Regions from separate parts of the Caloramator mitchellensis genome, predicted to be linked through region 2. Evidence: a T-box and tRNA genes for the amino acid it is inferred to sense, from the RefSeq annotation. Region 2 holds a T-box; the other holds one or more tRNA genes.
What was found. A T-box is a leader RNA that pairs with one kind of tRNA and senses whether it is charged. The one in region 2 lies ahead of serS (serine--tRNA ligase), so its partner is inferred to be a tRNA-Ser.

Region 1 (11,342 bases), on a different contig from region 2:
ACCTTTTGAGGGTCTGTAGTTGCCAAAATAAATATAGCGTATTCTGGAGGTTCCTCGAGTGTTTTCAAAAGTGCATTAAATGCGTGGTTTGAGAGCATATGAACTTCGTCTATAAGATAAACCTTGTATTTTGCTCTTGTCGGAGGAATTGAAACTGTATCAATCAAATCTCTTGCATTTTCAACTCTATTATTAGAAGCAGCGTCAAGTTCAACAAAGTCAAGAAATGTCCCTTTATTAATCTCTTTGCAAATTTCACATTCATTGCAAGGGTTTGCATCCTGAGGATTAAGACAATTTATAGCCTTTGCAAAAATTCTTGCAGTTGACGTTTTTCCCGTCCCTCTTGTTCCAGAAAAAAGATATGCATGAGATATTCTATTAGTATTTATCTGATTTTTCAAAGTTTTAACTATGGCTTCCTGGCCCACAACCTCGTCAAAATTTCTGGGCCTCCATTCCCTATATAGAGCAATTTTCATATAATCAGCCCCTTTAAAAACTAAGCTGGTGTTTTTAGCACCAGCTTGTTGTCGAATATAAAAAAAGACCTGGATTTCCAGATCATAAAGGCCGCGCACCTTGCTTCGATATAAACCTACAGGCGTTACCCAGGTAGTTAGCTCCAATCAGGCACCCCTATGGCACACAGAATTTACCGCTTACCGTTGCTTCCTTCCGGACCTGGCGGGGTTCACAGCTTTCTGTTGCACAGGACCCAATTATCAACACCACTTGCCAGGGGCAGGCCCCACAGGCAGGTACCTCAGCAAGGAATTCAACCCTGCTACAGCGGATTGCAGGTTACAGGGCACCGCTACCTCCCCATCTAGCACGGCCATGGCGGAGAGAGCGGGATTTGAACCCGCGGAACCTTTTGGGTTCACACGATTTCCAGTCGTGCTCCTTCGGCCTCTCGGACATCTCTCCATATGGCACTAATAAATTATACTATAATATCCTGTTTTATTCAACAAGTATTTTCTGCTAATTTTATTTGGTTAACCGTTTTTTTCTTCATTACCTTCTTCTTTTACTTCTTCCTTCACTGCTTCTTCCGACTGCTCTGCATTTATTTCCTTAACTATACTCTCTCTTGCAGTATTATATAGCTCTTTTTCATCCTTGCAATCTCCTGGAAAATTAGCAATCCCAAAATACCATTTTCCAATAACGCCTTTTCTAATCTTTTCTAAAACAACTTCTGCACCTTCCTTTTTAGTAAAAGGAAGAACAAGAGCTATATTCGATTTGCCAAGGTCTAACGCTGTATCTACTTTTCTTAGATACCTTCTTATTTCTGAAATTATTTCATGAGCTCTTGGGCCTGATTCGCTCTCCTTACTTCCAACTATCAAAGTAATCTCATAATCGCCACGTTTTGCCCTTTCAATTTCTTCTCTCAATATTTCCATTAATTTAATGAATTGATTTTCCTCTTTATCGCTGATAAGCCTTTTAACTCTGTTTACAAGGTCATTAGTTGTGAAGGGCTTACTCAAATAATCATTTGCACCCTTTTCAATTGCCTTTTTCACAGTTCTGATTGAAATATCAGATGTCAACATCATTACAGGTATTTCTTTGTAATTTGGATAACTTCCGCTTTTTTTGAGTATCTCAACAAACGAAATACCATCTTTATAAGGAAGATGTATGTCAGAAATTATTAAGTCATAAGCTGTCGCCCTCTGTTTAATCATATTCAACGCCTCTTCTGCCGTTGAAACTGTATCTACCGAAAAACCTTCCGCCTCCAGAGCTTCCTTTACCGATATTTGAATCAACCCTGAATCATCCAAAACAAGTATATGCCTTTTTCTTGATTCATTCATAAGAAATTGGCCCCCTAATATTCAAAATATTAATTAAATTATTACTATATATATGATATAATATAAGAGAATTTGTCGTAAATCAACTATTTTTAGGGGGATTATTATGAGAAAAAAAGATTTACTCTGGTTATTAACATTAGCACTTATAATAGTTTTTTTAATCCATCCAACAACCCATATTGCCTTCGTTACAGCAACTAAAAATCATCCATATATAATGGGTTTTATTAAAGTTTCAATATTAGCCACAATGGGTGAACTTCTCGCAATTAGAATTGCAAATGGAGATTACAAAAAGCCCTATGGCTTGCTTTACAGGTTTATTATTTGGGGCTTTTTAGGTATGGTTTTTGCTCTTGTTTTTGACCTTTTTGCGTCGGGAGTAACTGCCACCATGAAAAAAGGTCTTTTACCTGGAGGAGATTCAAAATTCTTTTTTGCATTCTTTACAAGCTCATTAATGAATTTGATATTTGCTCCTACGTTTATGGCGCTTCATAGGATAACTGACACCTATATAGATTTAGGTCAAGGAACTTTTAAAAAAATATTTAAAGTAAGAATAAATGACGTAGTAAATAAAATAGACTGGAATGGATTCATAGGATTTGTTGTGATGAAAACAATCCCATCCTTCTGGATTCCAGCCCATACTGTAACATTTTTATTACCTTCAGAATATAGAGTATTAATGGCATCATTCCTATCAATAGCTCTAGGTGCAATTCTATCCCTTGCAAAAAGAAAAAAGTAAAGTTCCTGCCTCATGATTTTTAATATATTAACATTTAAAAGTCTTACAGGTGTTAAAGGCACTTAACCCTTTAGCACCCTTTTTAAATAAAAATATCCAGCCTCAGCTGGATTTATTTTGGCGGAGAGAGTGGGATTCGAACCCACGGTGGAGCTAAGCCCCACGCTTGATTTCGAGTCAAGTGCCTTAGACCTCTCGACCATCTCTCCATGTATTCATTTATCGCTAATAAGTATATCATAATTTTTCTTGAATTGCAATTGAGTAAATCTACGTTCTTTTTCTTCTAAAAAAATACTGCATCAGAACTCTACACTCATCTTCCAAAATACCACCTATAACTTCAATTCTATGATTTAGTCTCTCATCATTTGCTATATTATAAATACTTCCACAAGCACCGCTTCTATAGTCTTTTGCCCCAAAAACTAATGTTTTGATTCGTGCATTTACAAGGGCCCCTGCACACATTGGGCAAGGTTCTAATGTCACATACATGGTGCAGTCTAAAAGGCGCCAACCGCCAAGACTTCTACAAGCCTCGTCAATTGCTATGATTTCAGCATGTGCCAAAGCATTTTTTAATGTCTCTCTTGCGTTATGTCCCTTTGCTATTATTTTATTATCCTTAACAATAACTGCACCGACTGGAACTTCGTCAAGTAAAAATGACTTTTTTGCTTCTTCTATAGCAATCTTCATAAAATACTCATGACTCATAATATCCTCCAAAATATAATCAAGGGATGTTTCCATCCCTTAGCCTAACTTAAAGATATTAAAAAAGTCAGTGCAAAAACACTGACTTAGATTCTAAATTCATTGGTGCACCCGAGAGGATTCGAACCTCCGGCACACGGTTTAGGAAACCGTTGCTCTATCCTGCTGAGCTACGGGTGCACACTTCACACATTTAATTATAAATATTTATAAGCATTTGTCAATCGTATTATTTTCTAATTATTACATTTTTTATATTTATACACAAACAAGAGGGGTTACCCCCTCTTGCCCTTTAGCAATAATTCATATAACACAATAAGCTTGTCTAACTTTTGGCTAATCCTCACCACTTCATCATCTACTAAAAAATTTTTTTCTTCAAGTTTTTTGTCCATTATTTTTCTAAGGTTCTCTATTTTTTCGCGCAGAATCGTCATGGCGTTCCACCTCTTTTTTTTTAGGGGAAGCCTATGTTGTATATTAATCTTACCTATATTATAACAATTTTGTTTATAAATTCAATAATATTTATTCGACATTTTATGCATATTTATTATAGTTTGAATACCCCAATCGCTTCCCCAAGTTCTTCAGTTATATCAAGCAATTTTTTTGAGGAAGCTGATACTCCCTGTGCAGCAGATGATACTTCTTCAATTGAGGCAGCTATTTCTTCCGTCGATGCCGATGTTTCTTCCACAACAGCACTCACGGTTTCAACTTTTTCAAGAACTATATCTTTGGCATTGGTTGTATTTTCAATTGACTCATAAGTTTTTTCTATCATAGGTGCTATATTTTCAACTGACGCAAGAATGTCCTCAAAGGCATTAGTTGTTTTCTCTACAAATTCAACCTGTTTTTCAACAAACCCATCTACTTCTTTTGCTGTTCCTATTACTTCCTTTGTTTCGTTATTTATTAAATCAATTAATGCTTTTATTTCATCTGATGAATTTTTCGATTCTTCTGCGAGTTTTCTAACTTCATCAGCAACTACTGCAAATCCTCTTCCACTTTCACCAGCTCTGGCGGCCTCTATTGCAGCATTCAAGGCAAGCAAGTTCGTCTGTTCTGATATACCTTTTATGATATCAGTTATGTTTCTAATTTTACTTACTGTTTCTGAGAGTGATTCAACCTTTTCAACTACTATTTTAAATGCATTTTTAATATCAGCAATTGAGTTCACAAGATTTTCAAGTTCTTTTTTGCCTTCTTGTGTCTTGCTAATTGTTGAATCCGTGCTATTTCTTACATTGCTCACCTGTTCATATATGTTTTCAATATTTTTAGTCAGGTCTTCAATCAATTTTAATACTTCACTTATCTCATTTGCTTGGTTTGATGCGCCAGATGCAACCTCCTGAGTAGTCGCTGCTACTTGCTCTGAAGATGCAGCCATTTGCTCTGAATTTGCCGCAAGTTCTTCAGCAAATTTATCAAGCAAATCAGAATTTGTTTTAACTTTATTTATCATATTAGTTAGAGCATCTTTAACCGTCTTAGTAGCTCTAATTATGTCTCCTATTTCATCGCCCTTTGACAAAAGTTTTTGATCAATCTCGAAATTCAATTCCCCTTTTGCTATATTTTCCAACTTTGATTTAGAAATCATCAAAGGTTTTATAACAAATAACCTTGTAAAGAAAAATAGAATCAATCCCGCAATCAACAAAATGCCTATAGTCATTAATATAATTGCCTTCATAACGCCATTAATATCTTTATCGATTACACTTTTTTCAACGCCAACTACAAACATACCTATATTATTGCCAGCTGCATTTTTAATTGGCAAGTAGATTGTCTGATATTTTACCCCCATAACTTCAGCCGGCCCTTTGTATTCATTTCCATCAGTTATTACTGTTTTAGTGACATTTTCATTAGCCTTTGTCCCAATTAACCTTTTTCCATCCTTTGTAACAGTTGTAGCAATTCTTGTATCATTCAAGAATATACTGACATGATTTTTAGTTTTTTCCCTGATCTCATCTACAATTAAGTTATTTTCATTTATTAACGTCTGCCCCTTGTAGAGCTTATCTCCATCAAATGTCCAATCGCCTGGATACTTTTGATTAAGTATTTCAATGCTTAGGGCAATATTTGAGGATAAAATCTTGTCTGTAAATAGGTCATTAAACTTGGAATAAACTACAAAGTTAACAGATACTGCAAAGATGATGATGGTAGCAATAAATAGACTGATTATCTTTCCATTAGTCCTCAACTTCATACAAGGCCCCCCTTTAAAATATTTTTTAATAAAATAAAAATTGTTATTAAAATAACTTGCCCTTTTTGTATATTTTATCCACCAATGCAAAATATGTCAATAAACATATTTTCCCATCAAAAAAATACTTTTTTTGTTAAAAATAAATAACTTTTTTGAATACAATTAATATTTAATAAATTATTTGTGCATTATATAATATAAGTTAGATTAATTAACGGGGGTGCAAATAATGTCACAAATAAAGAAGATTGGTATTTTAACTGGTGGTGGAGATTGTCCTGGTTTAAATGCGGTAATAAGGGGTGTCGCAAGAACTGCTATATTAAAATATGGATACGAAGTTATAGGATACAAATATGGATACAGGGGTTTATACTTAAACGACTTTATGCCTTTAACTCTTGACACTGTAACAGGTCTTATACATAAGGGAGGAACAATACTTTATACCTCAAACAAAGATAACCTTTTTGATTACCAGGTAGAAGAAAATGGTCAATTGGTTAAAAAGGATGTTTCTGATGTGGCTATTGATAATATGAAAAAGGAAGGTGTTGACGCACTCGTAGTTATAGGTGGGGATGGAACTTTAACCAGTGCAAGAGACTTCTCAAGAAAAGGAGTTAAGGTAATTGGTGTTCCAAAGACTATAGATAATGACCTTGGAGGAACTGATTATACTTTTGGTTTCAATACTGCGATAGAAGTAGTTACAGAAGCTCTTGATAGATTGCATACAACAGCAGAATCACACCACAGAATTATGATACTTGAGGTTATGGGAAGAAACGCAGGTTGGATTGCTCTTCATTCAGGTATTGCAGGCTCTGCCGATGTTATTTTAATACCTGAAATACCTTTTGATTATGATAAAATTGTAGAGAAGATTGAAGAAAGAAGAAAGCTTGGAAGGCTATTTAGCATCATTGTAGTTGCTGAAGGTGCAAAGCCAAAGGGTGGCGAAGTTGTCGTAAGCAAAATTGTTAAGGACAGCCCAGACCCAATAAGACTTGGTGGTATTGCCCATAAGCTTGCAAATGAGCTTGAACAAAGAATAAAGACCCATGAAATAAGAGCTACAATACTTGGACACGTTCAAAGAGGTGGTTCACCATCAACTTATGATAGAATACTTTCAACAAGATATGGAGTTAAGGCAGTGGATTTGATTGCAGAAGGAAAGTTTGGCAATATGGTATGCCTAAAAGGTGACGACATATCATATCTGCCTCTTGAAGATGTTATTGGTCACGAAAAATACGTTGACCCAAACAGCGACCTTGTTCAAGTTGCAAAGAGCGTTGGTATTTCATTTGGAGATTAAAGAACTTAAACTTAAGTGCCTGGCACTTAAGTTTAAGTTTTTCTTTTTTATTGAAACAAATTATATAGCATTCTTGTTGCAACGAGTAGCGACATCGTAACAAAAATTGGTTTTATAAACTTTGAACCATTATAAAGCGCAGCCTTTGTTCCAAGTCTTGCTCCTATTATCATAAATATTGCAACAGGAACTGCCGTTTTATAATCGACCATTCCTTTGTATGCAAAGACTAATAATGAAGCTATATTGCTAAGAAAATTTAAGAATCTTGCGTTACCTCCTGCATTCAGAAAGTTGAACCCATATATATTTATAAGTCCAAATATCAAGAAGGAGCCTGTCCCAGGTCCGAAGAAGCCATCATATCCACCTATAAGAAATGCAAATAACATTCCCATAATTATGTTCTTCCTATTAAGTCCTTCAAACTTATCTTCTGTCCCTATTGTTTTTGAGAATAAAGTATAAACTCCTACAGCCAATATTAAAACAAGAACCATCCCGTAGAGATACTTTTGATTTATCTTCAATACAATATTAACGCCAATTACCGCCCCTAAAAAAGACATAGGCCCTAAAAATTTTAATAGTTTTTTATTTGTCGTCCCTGATGTTATGTATTTTATTGAACTTGTTAGCGAAGCTGTCGTTGCTGCAAATTTATTCGTCCCAAGAACTATATGGGGCGGAAGTCCATATAGCATAAACGCTGGAACTGAAATAAGTCCCCCTCCACCCGCAATAGAATCAACAAAAGCGGATATAAAACCTGCCAAACAAAGTAGTAAAAGTTTCATAGCAACCCCCTATTATTTTACTTTTCAAATCCATCCACTAATCATTATAACACCATTTTAAAATCTAAAACAACCAAATTCAATTTTCAATTTTTACCATAATATATTATAATAACTACAAGGGGGTGGTATTGTGTATTTTGAATCTTCAGGAAGACAAAATACTGCAAAAACAATTGAATTAGCATTATTTGTAAGTCATATGAATTTTAAGGGGGATTAATATGCAGTATAGAAGATTTGCAAAAGATATGAATGTTTCTGTATTGGGATTTGGAATGATGAGACTGCCTTTTATTGATGATGAAGCAAATATTGATGATGAAAAGGCAATCAGAATGGTTAGGTATGCAATAGATAACGGCGTAAATTATATTGATACTGCATACCCATATCATAAGGGTAATAGTGAAAGATTTACAGCTAAGGTTTTAAAGGATGGATATAGAGAAAAAGTATATCTTGCTACAAAAATGCCTGTGTGGCTGGTTAATCAAAAGGAAGATTTTGATAAATTTCTTAACGAGCAGCTTCGTAATCTTGAAACAGATTACATTGATTGCTACCTTTTGCATGCACTTAACAAAAATTCATGGGAAAAGGTTTATAATCTTGGAGTGTTAGATTTTCTTACAAGAGTTAAGAAAGAAGGTAAAATAAGAAAAATAGGCTTCTCATTTCATGATGAATTAGATGTATTTAAAAAAATAATCGATAGTTTCGATTGGGACTTTTGCCAAATCCAATTTAATTATTTAGATGAAGACGAACAGGCGGGTCTTAAAGGATTAAAATACGCAGCTTCAAAAGGAATTTCTGTTATTATTATGGAACCTTTAAAAGGTGGAAAACTTTCGAAAAAGCCACCAGAAAAAGTTGAAAAATTATGGGATTCTTATAAAGTCAAAAGAACTCCTGCTGAATGGGCTCTAAGATATGTATTAAATCATGAGGAGGTTTCTCTGCTTTTAAGTGGAATGAATACTCTTGAACAAGTTGAAGAAAATATTAAAATTGTTGAGGATGCCCGTCCAAATACCCTTTCTATTGAAGAACTTGACCTTATTAATAAAGTTAAATCGACCTATAAATCATTAAACCAAATTAATTGTACAAATTGCAGATATTGTATGCCATGCCCTGCTGAAGTAGATATACCAAGAAATTTTGCTATATATAACAATGTTTTCACTTATGAGGATCTTGAAGGAAGTAAACATGCTTACAAAAACATCTTGTCAGAAAAGAATAGGGCAGACAAATGTGTGGAGTGTGGAAAATGTGAATCGGTTTGTCCGCAAAAATTGCCAATAAGAAAACTCCTAAAAGAAGTTCACAGCACCCTTTCATGATTAAAACCAAGTTGCTTTCAGTATATTCTGCTACAAAACATAGAGTTTAACAAAAGAAGTCCCAATAAAGATTTTTGGAAATCCACATAAATCTTTATTGGGACTCAACCTAAACTATCACTTTAAATTTACATATTCTAATCAGCCTAAAGATGCCCATTTATATAATTCTAACACCCTCAATAAATACCCCTTCAGCCTTAGCTCTTAAATCAAATGGATGATGGCTCCATATAACAACATCTGCATCCTTTCCTTCCTCTATGCTTCCTATTTTATCATCCAGTCCAAGAATCTTTGCTGCATTTATGGTGAGCATCCTTATTAAATCCTCTTCCTTTGCACCATATCTTAGTGCTACTCCTGCATGAACATTAGCGTGTTCAAGGTGTATTACTGGATGGTCGCACATTATCGAAGTTAATACTCCCTTTTCATTTAATATCTTTATTGCCTCATAGGTTTTATCCTTGAGCTCCAGCTTTGTATTAAACCCAAACAAAGGTCCAACTACAACAGGAATATTCTTTTCTTTTATATAATCAACTATTTTGTAGCTTTCGGTTCCATGCTCTAAAACAATCTCTATATTAAATTCCTCAGCAATCCTAATCGCAGTTAAAATGTCGTCTTTTCTATGGCAGTGAATTCTTGCAGGGATTTCTTTTTTTAAAACCTTTTCTCCTATTTCAAGCTTTATATCCCTTTCGGTAAACTCCTTGCCTTCCTTTGCAGCATTTTCCTTCTTCTTCATATAATCCTGAACCTTCATAAAATATCCTCTGATTACAGCTGATGTCCCAAGCCTTGTTGATGGAGTTTGATTTTTACCGCTGTAAACTCTCTTTGGATTTTCTCCAAAGGCCATTTTAAGCCCTGCAGGCTCCTTAATAATCATCTCATCTACTATCTTACTTTTTAATTTTAGAATTGCCCCTTGTCCGCCTATCGGATTTGCACTTCCTGGCAAAATCATAACTGTTGTAACTCCTCCAGATAGGGCTCTCTCAATTGCACTATCATCAGGGTTAAACGCATCAATTGCCCTTACATGTGCTGTAATTGGGTCTGTTGCTTCATTTCCATCCTGATAAACAGAGCCAACTCCCTCTTCAAACAATCCTAAATGGCTGTGGGCATCGATAAATCCAGGAAATACGAACTTATCTTCCGCAACGTAAATTTCGCAATCTTCATCAATTGTTTCTGCAATCTTTTTTATTTTGCCATCCTCAATTAAAACATCCCCCTTAAAGGGTTGTCCAACTACTGGGTAAATAAATCCCCCTTTAATTAGTGTTTTCAACTTAATCCCCCCATTTATTCTTTCTCCTCTGGAATAACAATCCAGCAAATAATATACGCAAGTATTCCAGCACCACCAAACATAACTATGAATACCCACATTAGCCTTATTATTGTGGGGTCGATATCAAAATATTTTGCAATTCCTGCACAAACTCCTGCTACCATTCTATCGGTTTTGGAACGGAACAATTTCTTTTCCACAATAATTCCCCCTAAATTCATTTTAATAATATTATACACCTTTGCTTTGAAATATTACCATAAATATTTACTCAAACTGCGTCTTATAAAGTTCATAGTAAATTCCCTTTCTCTCGAGAAGCTCTCTATGGGTTCCTTCTTCTTCAATTCCATTTTCAGTTAAAACTATTATTCTTTTTGCCGACTTTACAGTTGCAAGTCTATGGGCGATTATAAATGTTGTTCTATCTTTTGAAAGCTCCTCAATTGATTTTTGAATAACTGCCTCGCTCTGGTTATCTAAAGATGATGTAGCCTCATCCAATATGAGAATTGGAGGATTTTTAAGGAACATTCTCGCAATAGAAATTCTCTGTTTTTGTCCTCCAGAGAGTTTTACTCCCCTCTCTCCTATATATGTATCATACCCATCCTCAAACTCCATTATAAAATCATGGGCATTAGCCGCCTTTGCAGCCTTTACTATCTCATCTTCCCTTGCATCAAGCCTTCCATAGGCTATATTTTCCCTTATTGTTCCTGCAAAGAGGAAAACATCCTGCTGAACTATTCCAATGTTTTTTCTAAGAGATTTAAGTGTTATATCCTTTATATCTATCCCATCTACATATATATTCCCACTATCAACCTCATAAAATCTTGGAATAAGATTACAAAGTGTTGTTTTTCCAACACCTGAAGGCCCTACAATTGCAACGCTCTCTCCCGCCTCAACCTTTAAGTTTATATTTTCTAAAACTGTATTTTTATCATCATAACTGAATGTTACATTTCTGAACTCTACACTTCCCTTTACATAT
Region 2 (11,342 bases):
CCTTTATGTAATGCTATTTCAATCGTATTGATTAAAGTTTTTTCTTCTACAGGTTTAACTAGATAAGCCATGACTCCGGATTCCTTTGCCCTTTCTACAAATTCAGAACTACTATAAGCAGTCAAAAGAACAACCGCCTTGGTTAACTCTTCAGTCATTATTAATTTTGATGCCTTTATACCATCAAGCAGTGGCATTTTTACATCCATTAAAACTAAATCAGGTTTTAATCTCCTACAAAGTTCTACAGCATCTAAACCATCAGATGCTTCACCAATTACATTAAATCCCGACTCGTTAAGTAATTCATGTAAATCCATCCTTGTTATTGGTTCATCATCAACTATAACAATATTTTTTCTCATACCCTCTCCTCCTCTATAAAAGGAGTTTTCTTAATTCGTCTATGCCTATTTTGTTATAAGAACTTACATAGTATATTTCTTTAACTCCTGCTCTTCTTAAACACTCTTCTGCTAATTTTAAATTGCAATGGTCTACATCTATCTTCGTTACTATCCCTACTACTTTTTTACTAAAAATATACGCAAAGTTTGGTGGGAATATACAATTTTCTTGAGTAGCATCCTGCAAAAAAGCTATTATATCATAATTAACAGCTTCCGAAATTATTGCTCTAATATAATTTCTATATTCAATATATTCGCCAGGAGTGTCTAATATGCATTGATGATATTCAAATGATTGAGTCTTTTTAGAAATCAGCTCTTTATTCAAGATTGCTTGAACTAATGTTGTTTTACCACAACCACTTTTCCCTATAAGCATTATTTTCTTCATGTTTCCCCCTAGGATTTTGTTATTTTAGCGGTTGAGAACTTCAATACTAATTCCATAGTTTCAATAACGTTTTTTAATGCAGCTTCAACACTCGAAATATCACCTATCAAAACTAAAGAACCACTGAATCGGTCTAAAAAACCAATTTCAACGCCTGAGGATTTTGTTGCTATATCTGCTGCAATAATTGACGCTTCGCTTGGAGTTATAGTCAAAATTCCAATTGCACTTTTATAATCATCCAATCCTAATTTTTGATAAATACTCTTCTGGGGGTTTGCAATAATATGAGCTAATGTAATCTGCTTTCCTGGAACATACTCTTGAATTATTCTCATTTTTTCATCTGCCAAATTATCACTTCCACCTAAAATTATATTACATATATATGCTAAGAAGTATATAATATGAATAAAGGACACCTTCTAAGATTTGTAAAAACTTCTCTTAAAAGGTGTCCTTATGCTATATGCTTAAATTATCTATGCAACATGTCCTAATTGACAAACAAATCAAGAACTCAAGGAATCAAGTGAATGTCACTTATGCCGCCCATGTAGGGAACGAGGACCTCTGGGATTGTAACTGAGCCGTCTTCGTTTTGGAAGTTTTCAAGGATAGCTGCGACAGTTCTTCCAACAGCAACGCCTGAGCCGTTGAGAGTATGAACGTATTCTGGTTTAGATTTAGCGTCACGCTTAAATTTGATGTTTGCTCTTCTTGCTTGGAAGTCTTCGAAGTTTGAGCAGCTTGAAATTTCTACATATCTTCCGTAGCTTGGCATCCAAACTTCTATGTCGTATTTTTTAGCAGCTGTAAATCCTAAGTCGCCTGAGCAGATAAGAACAACTCTGTATGGTATCTTTAGCATTTGTAAAACTTCCTCTGCATCACGAGTTAAGGTCTCAAGCTCTTCATAGCTCTTTTCAGGGTCAACGAATTTAACAAGCTCAACTTTATTGAATTGATGTTGTCTAATAAGTCCTCTTGTGTCTCTTCCTGCTGAACCTGCCTCTGATCTAAAGCATGCTGAATATGCAACGTGTTTAATAGGAAGCTTCGAACCTTCTAAAACATCGTTCATATACATGTTTGTAACTGGAACTTCAGCAGTTGGAATAAGGAAATAGTCGCTGTCTGCTATTTTAAATGCATCCTCTTCAAACTTTGGCAATTGTCCTGTTCCCGTCATACTCTTTCTATTAACCATAAATGGTGGGAAAACTTCTACATATCCATGTTTCTCTGTATGAACATCTAAGAAAAAGTTTATTAGGGCTCTTTCAAGTCTTGCTCCAAGTCCTTTGTAGAAAGTAAACCTTGCACCTGTTACCTTTCCTGCAGTTTCAAAATCTAATATTCCAAGACTTGTTCCTATATCCCAGTGGGCCTTTGGCTCAAAGTCAAACTTTCTAGGTTCTCCCCATTTTCTAACTTCAACATTGTCTGCATCAGTATCTCCCTTTGGCACATCCTTGTTTGGGATATTTGGAATTCTCATAAGGATGTATTCTATTTCCTCTTCAACCTTAGCAAGTTCAACATCCATGTCCTTAATCTTATCTGAAAGTTCCTTCATTTCAGCAAGAAGATGGTCTGCATTTTGTCCAGCCTTTTTAAGCTTTGCTATCTCTTGAGAATCAGTGTTTCTCCTATTTTTTAGAGTTTCAACCTCTGCAAGTATCTGTCTTCTTCTTTCGTCAAGTTCAACTACTTTGTCAATCATATCAAGGGTAAAAGCCTCCCCCCTGATCTTTAGTGCTTCTTTAATCTCATCTGGGTTGGTTCTAATCCTTTTTAAATCTAACATAACCTCTCCTCCTAAACTTAATTAATATCTTATTATTTCCGGTTTTAAATTAGGCATACAAAAAAGCCCATCATCCCCAAAGGGACGAAAGGCCTATCTTTCGCGGTGCCACCCTATTTGACCACTAAATACAAAATTTTAGCAGTCCTCTCAACGTGGTATAACGGCCACACCGTTTTGCTCATCGCAAACCCTCAAGAGTGGATTCAATAAGGTCAAACACCGGTTCGCACCATCCACCGGCTCTCTTAAGTTCAAACCCTACCTACTATTCTCCTTCATAGGTTTGTTTTAATATATTATACTAAATTTTATATAAAATGCAACAACATTATATTAAAAATTTTCCTTTTTCGTATATCAATTCACCATCGGCGTAAATCTTGCCCTCTTCCTTCATATCACACAGCATATCCCAGTGAATAGTAGACATATTCTTGCCGCCTGCTTCAGGGAATGCACGACCTATCGCAAGGTGGACTGTCCCACCAATCTTTTCGTCAAAGAGCATATTTTTTGTAAAGGCTTGAATTCCATAGTTTGTTCCTATTGCAACTTCTCCAAGGAGCTTTGCTCCCTCATCTGTTTCCAAAAGTTCCTTTAATAGCTCCTCTCCCTTTGCTGCAGTTGCCTTGACTACTCTTCCGTTTTCAAACTCAAGCCTTATATCCTCAATCTCACGGCCTGCATAAATTCCAGGGAAACTAAATCTTATATATCCATTTACACTGTCTTCAACAGGGCAAGTGAAAACCTCTCCATCTGGGAAATTTTCTTCACCCGCACAGTTAATCCACTTTCTTCCCTTGATGCTCATTGAAATATCAGTATCCTTAGAAACTATTCTTAGATTTTCTTTATTGTTGAGATATTCACAGATTCTGTCCTGCTCTTCCCTTATTTTCTCCCACTTAGCAACAGGGTTTTCATCATCTATGTATCCTGCGCCATAAACAAAATCCTCATACTCTGTTAAAGACATAGATGCCTCCTGAGCATTTGCATGAGTTGGGAATTGAGTTCCACACCATTTAAGCTCTTTCTTCTCCATCCTCTCAGAGATAATCTTTACAAGTTCCTGCCTTCCCCTTGACCTTAATTTTAATTTTGCTGGGTCAACGTTAGTTAAAAATCTTGTGTTTACATCTCCCCAAATGGTCAAAAAAGCGTCAACGCTTTCAAACGCCTTAATGGTTGATTCAGGAACATACATTATCTGTTCATCTGAACCAAACTTTAGCATGTATTCCCCTAAATCCTCAACAACAATATCCACCTGAGGATGAGCCCCAAGCTCTAAAGCCCTTTTATATACAGCCTTAACTAAAGGCAATGTAGCTTCTCCACCCTGAATTAAGAGCTTCTCTCCTTTTTTAATGTTAAGGGAATAATTCAGCAATACATCCGCAAGTTTTGTAATTCTACTATCCATTGTTTAACCCCCAATCAAAAATGATCCTATGAAAATTATACCATAGGACCAAAATTTTACAATATTACTTAGTCTTTTCTTTCAACTTATTTAGTATTCCCTCAAGTTCCTTAATATAGTTTCCATAACCAGCCCAATCTCCATTCTTTTGAGATTCAACAGCTTTTCTGTAAGCCTCATCAGCCCTTATTATCAAAGTCTTAACATCTTCTTCCTTTGTTTCCGTTGGAAGCGGAACTTCAGTCGTTGCAAACAACTTCGAAATTGCCTTTGCAATATTATCCTCCATTACAATTGTGTCGCCGTAGTTTACTATAACCTTTTTAAGTTCAGGAACGCTCTTCCCTCCCTGTGCCCTTAGATAAAGCGGTCTTACATACAATAGTGAATTCTCAATTGGAATAATGTTCGTCTCGCCAAGTATTACGCTTGAACCCTGCTGATTCAACAATGTTATCAAACTTGAAATTTGAATATCAGTATTAATTCTTGAATTAAACTGCTGCGGTCCTAATATTGCCTTCTCCTTAGGGAATCTTATAAGAACCATTTGCCCTAAATTTTTATCCATCCTTGCAGCCAGCCATGAAACCATATTTTCCTTCTTTGCCACTGTATATGGAATAGTCAATATAAATTCTTCGTCATCTTGAAGTTTCATAACCTGATAAACCGCCTCAACCGGAGTTTCACTTCCGTCAGCGTTCTTATATCTTGCGATGGCCCATAAATCCTCGCTGTTGTAGAAGGAAACAGGGTTTTTCATATGATACTTTTCATAGACATTTGCCTGAATCAGGAATACATCCTCTGAATATCTTAAATGCTTTCTCAATTCTTCCGGCATCGTGCTCAAATCCTTGAAAAGTCCATCATAGATATTTCCAATGGTCTGTGCTATTGGGTCATTTTTATCGGAAATATAAAAATCTACTGTTCCATCATAGGCATCAACGACAACCTTAACTGAATTTCTAATATAATTTATTCCAAAGTAAGGCTCAGAATATGGATATCTATTTGTTGTAGTATAGGCATCCATTATCCAGTAATACCTTCCATTTGCAATAACTATATACGGGTCCTCGTCATAGTTCAAAAATGGAGCAATCTTTTTTACCCTGTTAACTATCTGTCTGTTCAATATTATTCTCGAGTCCGACTTGATATTGTTTGATAAAAGAAAGTTCATATCCGCGTATCCTAAGGTAAACAGCAGCCTGTTTAAAGGATTTAAAACAATTCCAGCCTTTCCGTCATACCTGTTCTCCTTTTCCCCGCTACCGTATGGGTAGTCGATTTCATTATTCTTTGCATTTATAATTACATAATCATTATTAATCTCTCCAAAATAAATCTGTGGCTTATCGACACTAATTTTTCCTGAAACAGGGATGTCCTTTACTAAGAATTCAGGTAGCCCTGTTGACATTACAGTATTAGTATAAGACATTACTGCACCATACCCATGGGTATAGAAAAGGTGTTTATTCTGCCATGTCTGGAACTTAGGGTCCCTTTGGGAATTGTCAAGTTCCCTTGCGGCAATAAATACCTGCCTTAATTTCCCATCAATATTATACCTATCTATGTCTACATCATTAAATCTGTAGTAGTTTCTAATAGCTTGAATCTGGTTGAAAACCTCAAGAGACTGTGCAAACTCAGTTATTCTAATGTTATCTATTGTATTTTTGTTCTCTTTTATGTCATTAGGAGTTAGATTATTTTTAACATCAAATTCCTGTTCAACGATGTTCTCAAGACCATATGCCTTTCTTGTATATTCAATGTTATACTCAAGGTATGGCATCTCCTTTTCCCTCGCATTTGGAGATACAATAAATCTTTCAACAACAACTGATGCCACTCCTTCAAACAGAATAAACAAGACAATAAATACAGCTATATAAATAACATGCCTTATTCTCTTTTTAACTATTGAATAAAACATCACAAATGCTGCAATAACGCTCAAGCCCGAGAGAATCCTATAGAGAGGTAAAGTTATATGAACATCCGTATAACTAGCACCAAACGCAACTCCTCTTGGTGAATAAACAAGATTTAGAGCCCTTAAGTAGAATACCCCTGCAAGAAGAATTAAAAGTAATGCAGCAAAATAAGCTACCTGCTTTGCAAAAAATCTAACCTTTGGGCCATCCTTAATCCATACTACTCCCCTGAAATTAGTTATTCCTTCCCTTGCCCTCTCAAAGGCGTAAAATAAAGCCGACACAGCAGTTAAAACTATTACAACAGTTATTAACATCCCTAATATGCCTTGAATAAGAGGAAGTTTAAATACAAAAAATCCAATATCAATATTAAAAATTGGGTCATTTACTCCAAATTCAACACCATTGACATATTCAAGTATCCTATACCAAAAAACAGATGTAAAAACTAATGAAATAATTATTGAAATGACAAACGAAATAATCATCAAAACCTTGTTTCTTCTCTTCAAATCATTCTTGTCATACACAATATCGCTAATTTCGAGATAATTTTTGGCTAAAAATTTTGCATAGAAATAAATAGCTAAAAAGAATATAAGAAAAGATGGAATCAATATAGTAAGCTTTGCCTTAAATGAAGTAAAGAATACATTCAGATATCCAACTTCCTTAAACCATTGAATATCGATTAAAAAACCTGAGATGCTGGATATAATAATAAGCAGCAAAACAAAAATTCCCACAAGTTTAAAACCTATTTTTTTCATAATAACACCCCTATGAATTCAAAATAAGGTAACCCTTTTTCTCAAGGGCTTGGACTATTCTTTCTAATGTTTCAACGGAGTCAGCTTCAATTGTGTGAAGATGGACCCCGCCGGTTAAATTTGAAAGAGGCATATCATCACTTTCATTTAACCTTTCAACAAATTTTTCTACGTCGTAGAATGATTTTAGCATAAGCTTTCCAGTAATCTCGCCATAAACCTTATGCTCAATTGTAACATCGATTACCTTTCCACCAAGGGCAATAATTGTCTTTAGTTCGTCCTCAATATCCTCTCTTTTATGTTTAACAGCAATAACTTTGGTGCAGCTCAAATTATTCCCAAGATAAACATATCCCTGTGGAGTCGAGACAATATTATGCCCCTGTGCCCTTAAAATGGCTATGTCCTGAACGATAATCTGTCTTGTTACATCATACTTTTTAGAAATATCAGCTCCCTTTATCGGGGAATTCGACTCCTTTAAATCGTTTAAAATATTTATTCTTCTTTCTTCCCCCTTCATTTTATCCCTCCTCATTGAGCAGTTAGCCAATCAACCATCCAAGCTCCATTTATTTTAACAACTGTAAAATACAAATCCTTTCCTAAAATTTTCTTTCCACTTGCATCCATCTCATAAAAATTGACCTTAACTCTTGCCTTAAGTTTAGATGGGTCAAGAGTATAACCATCAACGACAAAGTCAGCATTTAAAAAACCCAATGCTTTGCTCTCCTCCATCTCCTTAACATAATCATCAAAATATTTTCTATAAGTGTTGTTTTCGTCATCTGACATCAAAAGGTATGCCTCAAGCCATTTACCCTGCTTTTCAAGATTCATTTGAAGCTTCAGAACCTCATTGGGAAGCATCTTCTTATCCCTAATAAATAAATCCCTATTTCTTCTAAGGGGAGCATTTATTGAAATATTTCCCTTGTATGTATCATATTTTCTCCCGCCTATTTGGAATTGAACACCTTTAACCCCAGGGATTTCAGTAAGTGAGTTTACAATAGAATAAAGCGTTGCCCTCTCCTTATCAATCCCTCCTGGATGATTTTTTATAAATTCATTTGAAAGATTAACTACCAGTATGTCTTCATTTTTGTTTATAGACAATATTCTTGTCCCATTTGGTATAGCATTAACAAGTCCTAGTGTTTTAGGGCCCTTAATAAGTTCGTTTAAAATGGTTCTTTCAAGAGATTTGTCAAATACAACATCCCTTGCTTCAGCTTTTAAGAATTTGTTGGTCCTGTCAGGAAAAAATAAAATTATATTAACCATCTGTTTCTTTTGTTCAATATTTATCCCTTCCGTCTTTGTTTCTACTTTCTTGCACCCTAAGATTAGAAAAAATAAAAGCAAAGTGGAAACCACTTTTTTCATAACTATACCTCCATCACATAGGTAGTTTAATTATAAACGCAGTTCCTTCCCCCACTTTGCTATCAACTTCAATATCCCCCTTATGAAGTTTTATAATATGCTTTGCAATTGAAAGACCAAGTCCACTTCCGCCTGTCTGCCTTGCCCTTGTCTTATCAACTCTATAGAACCTATCAAATATATATGGGATATCCTCTTCTGGTATTCCAATACCATAATCCCTAATGATAACTTTAACAAAATCATCCTTTAACAATGTAACATCAACCTTTGAATTTTCATTTGAATACTTAATTGCATTTTCTATTATATTATAAAAAGCCCTAAAGATATTATCCCTATTTACTTCATATAATATACTATCTCCCTCAAAATTTATATTTATATTTCTTGTTTTAGCAATTGGTTTAAGACTTTTAATAACATCCTCAAGCAATAATTTCAAATCTAGTCTATTAGTCTTTAAGTCATCTGAATTTTCAATCTTGGCAAGCTCTAATAATCCATTTACAACATTTGTTAATCTATCTATTTCATTGTTTAAGCTCATTAAAAATTCTTCACTAACTTCTTTATCATTAATTCCTCCAGCCATCAGCGATTCGACAAGGACCTTCATCCCGGCAAGAGGGGATTTTAACTCGTGTGAAGCATCAGCAACAAACTGCCTTCTTTTATTATCGAGTTCAGCTATCCTATTGTTTAAACTATTAAATGCACAACATAATTTTTGAACTTCAGAATAACCTTTAACATCCATTTTCTTGTTAAATTTTCCAACCTTAATTGATTCAATCGCCTCTATTACTTTATTTAGTGGATTTATAATACTTCCTGAAATATAAACACTATAAATAAAGACAACAACAAGCGCTAAAATTGAAATTATCATAATCTGCTTTTCAATTAAGAAAACTTTCTTAAGTCCCCAATCCATTGGGTAAAAAAATATAATATTTCCAACATGCTCTTTTTTTTCAACCAAAGGATACGAAACAACAAAATAATTGCCGTTGTTAATTTTTAACTTCCTTGAAACAATATAATCCTTCTTAAAGTTATCGATTGGAAATTGCATATTAAAGTCGTTATACGCAATTTTTTCTTTAATTAAAATTACAGACTTTGAACAAACATCTGCCTCAATTTGTTTAATTCCATCCTCAAATACTCTTGAGTTTTCAACACGAATAAAATTAATCGCATTCTTTTGCGCTGATATAATATCCTTTTTTTTGGATTCTATATAAAAGTTTTCTAAGACCAGAAAGATTGAAACATTAATAAGCACTACAAATAATAGAATTATTGAAAAATAGGAAATAAGAAGTTTACTTCTTAAAGTATTATTCGCCATTGTAATAATAACCAACTCCCCATTTGGTCATAATATACTGTGGATTCCCAGGGTCCCTTTCTATCTTTTCTCTCAGCCTTCTAACATGCACATCAACGGTTCTTGAATCGCCATAATAATCGTATCCCCATATTATTTCCAAAAGAGTGTCCCTTGAATAAGTTTTTCTTGGATTTGAAACTAAAAGAAATAGGATATCAAATTCCTTCGATGTCAAATCAACTACTCTTCCGTCAACACTAACCTTTCTTAACGCAACATCGATTAATATATCGCCATTTTTTATTATATCTATTTTTGTTGTTGAAAGGTCATAGGCTCTTCTAAGCAGTGCCTTAACCCTTGCCTTCAACTCAACAATGCTGAAAGGCTTTGTAAGATAATCATCTGCTCCCATTTCAAATGCCTTAACCTTATCTTCGTCATACCCCCTTGCTGTAAGCATAAGAACCGGAATTGCACTCGACCTATCTCTTATCTTTTTTAATAGATACATACCATCATATTTTGGAAGCATTATATCTAAAATAATTAAGTTATACACGTTGTCAGCTATAAATCTAACTGCAGTCTCTCCATCGTATGCAACATCAACAGCATATCCTTCATTCTCAAGGTTGTATTTTATGCCCTTTACGATGTTTTCTTCATCGTCGATTAGAAGTATTCTATAACTCAAAATAATCCCCCCAATTAATTATTCAGGTGTATATACAGTATTATAACATTTATTTACTTAAATTCAAATATTCTAATTATTGCAATCTGCATGTTGTAATAATTGTAGTTTTTTATCACGGACATCATAATTATGATGATTCTTTATCAAAAACTTTAAATACCTGTTATCATTTTCAAGATATTCGAGTGCAATTTCAGGATGGTCATAATAATGCTTGACTATTCTTATATTTTTATACCTTTTCAGTTTATCTTTAAGAATTTTATCAAGGATAACCATAATCGATTTTGTAATAGGATTTAGACCGCTTCCTATCTTCCCAATATCATGCAAAAGCGCAGCTTTAATAAGTAGAACATCGTAACATTCGCAATCTAAAGAAGCATTAAGAACATCCTTAGCCACTCTTATGCTATGCACCTGTTCACTTTTTGGTAGCCTAAAAAAAAGGCCTCGCTCCCTTTCACTCAAATAGGTATTAACAAAAACTATATCGTCCCTTTCAAGCTTTGCAAAAACTGCCTGAAAAAACTGACTTATCCTATACATATCCTTCTCCTTCTTATGCGCCTGCTCTTAACTTTAAACATTCAAAATTACATTATATATAAGTTAATTATAATTATAATAAATAACGATTACAATTAGTCGTTCACTTTATTTTATTTTTACAAACACAAAAAAGCCTCTTGCATATGCTAGAGGCTTAATGGAGCCGGCTATAGGACTTGAACCTACAACCTACTGATTACAAGTCAGTTGCTCTACCGATTGAGCTAAGCCGGCAAATATGGCGACCCAGAAGGGGCTCGAACCCTCGACCTCCGGCGTGACAGGCCGGCACTCTAACCAACTGAGCTACTGGGCCGTGAAATCTTAAGTGCCTGGCACTTAAGATTAAGTTTTGGTGGGCACAATAGGGCTCGAACCTATGACCCTCTGCTTGTAAGGCAGATGCTCTCCCAGCTGAGCTATGCGCCCGTAAATGGTGACCCCTAGGGGATTCGAACCCCTGTTACCGCCGTGAAAGGGCGATGTCTTAACCACTTGACCAAGGGGCCACAATTGACACAATTAATTATACTATACCTGTTTCTTTGTGTCAATACTTTTTAAAAAATTTTATGCAGTTCCTCT

Region 1: it has a tRNA-Ser gene. The T-box ahead of serS (serine--tRNA ligase) is inferred to sense a tRNA for this amino acid. The anticodon was not compared.

The regions. Positions count from the first base shown of each region.
Region 1 covers NZ_LKHP01000013.1:15,804-27,145, forward strand. Annotated here, with positions in the region: gene dnaX (DNA polymerase III subunit gamma/tau) at 1-482, opposite strand, end outside; RNA gene ffs (signal recognition particle sRNA large type) at 574-838, opposite strand; tRNA gene ABG79_RS09645 (tRNA-Ser) at 842-930, opposite strand; gene ABG79_RS09650 (response regulator) at 1,002-1,835, opposite strand; gene ABG79_RS09655 (Mpv17/PMP22 family protein) at 1,942-2,592, shown strand; tRNA gene ABG79_RS09660 (tRNA-Ser) at 2,711-2,801, opposite strand; gene tadA (tRNA adenosine(34) deaminase TadA) at 2,863-3,312, opposite strand; tRNA gene ABG79_RS09670 (tRNA-Arg) at 3,416-3,492, opposite strand; gene ABG79_RS12295 (aspartyl-phosphate phosphatase Spo0E family protein) at 3,591-3,752, opposite strand; gene ABG79_RS09675 (methyl-accepting chemotaxis protein) at 3,869-5,557, opposite strand; gene ABG79_RS09680 (6-phosphofructokinase) at 5,787-6,884, shown strand; gene ABG79_RS09685 (sulfite exporter TauE/SafE family protein) at 6,932-7,681, opposite strand; gene ABG79_RS09690 (aldo/keto reductase) at 7,906-9,033, shown strand; gene ABG79_RS09695 (amidohydrolase) at 9,194-10,339, opposite strand; gene ABG79_RS09700 (PspC domain-containing protein) at 10,354-10,542, opposite strand; gene ABG79_RS09705 (ABC transporter ATP-binding protein) at 10,610-11,342, opposite strand, start outside.
Region 2 covers NZ_LKHP01000009.1:29,928-41,269, reverse strand. Annotated here, with positions in the region: gene ABG79_RS08350 (ANTAR domain-containing response regulator) at 1-365, opposite strand, end outside; gene ABG79_RS08345 (EutP/PduV family microcompartment system protein) at 379-801, opposite strand; gene ABG79_RS08340 (BMC domain-containing protein) at 810-1,139, opposite strand; gene serS (serine--tRNA ligase) at 1,322-2,611, opposite strand; T-box leader at 2,689-2,902, opposite strand; gene ABG79_RS08330 (aminopeptidase) at 2,943-4,043, opposite strand; gene ABG79_RS08325 (UPF0182 family membrane protein) at 4,108-6,771, opposite strand; gene ABG79_RS08320 (transcription repressor NadR) at 6,782-7,297, opposite strand; gene ABG79_RS08315 (GerMN domain-containing protein) at 7,309-8,166, opposite strand; gene ABG79_RS08310 (HAMP domain-containing sensor histidine kinase) at 8,180-9,538, opposite strand; gene ABG79_RS08305 (response regulator transcription factor) at 9,513-10,202, opposite strand; gene ABG79_RS08300 (HD domain-containing protein) at 10,275-10,754, opposite strand; tRNA gene ABG79_RS08295 (tRNA-Thr) at 10,916-10,991, opposite strand; tRNA gene ABG79_RS08290 (tRNA-Asp) at 10,997-11,073, opposite strand; tRNA gene ABG79_RS08285 (tRNA-Val) at 11,111-11,186, opposite strand; tRNA gene ABG79_RS08280 (tRNA-Glu) at 11,192-11,266, opposite strand; gene ABG79_RS08275 (LacI family DNA-binding transcriptional regulator) at 11,328-11,342, opposite strand, start outside.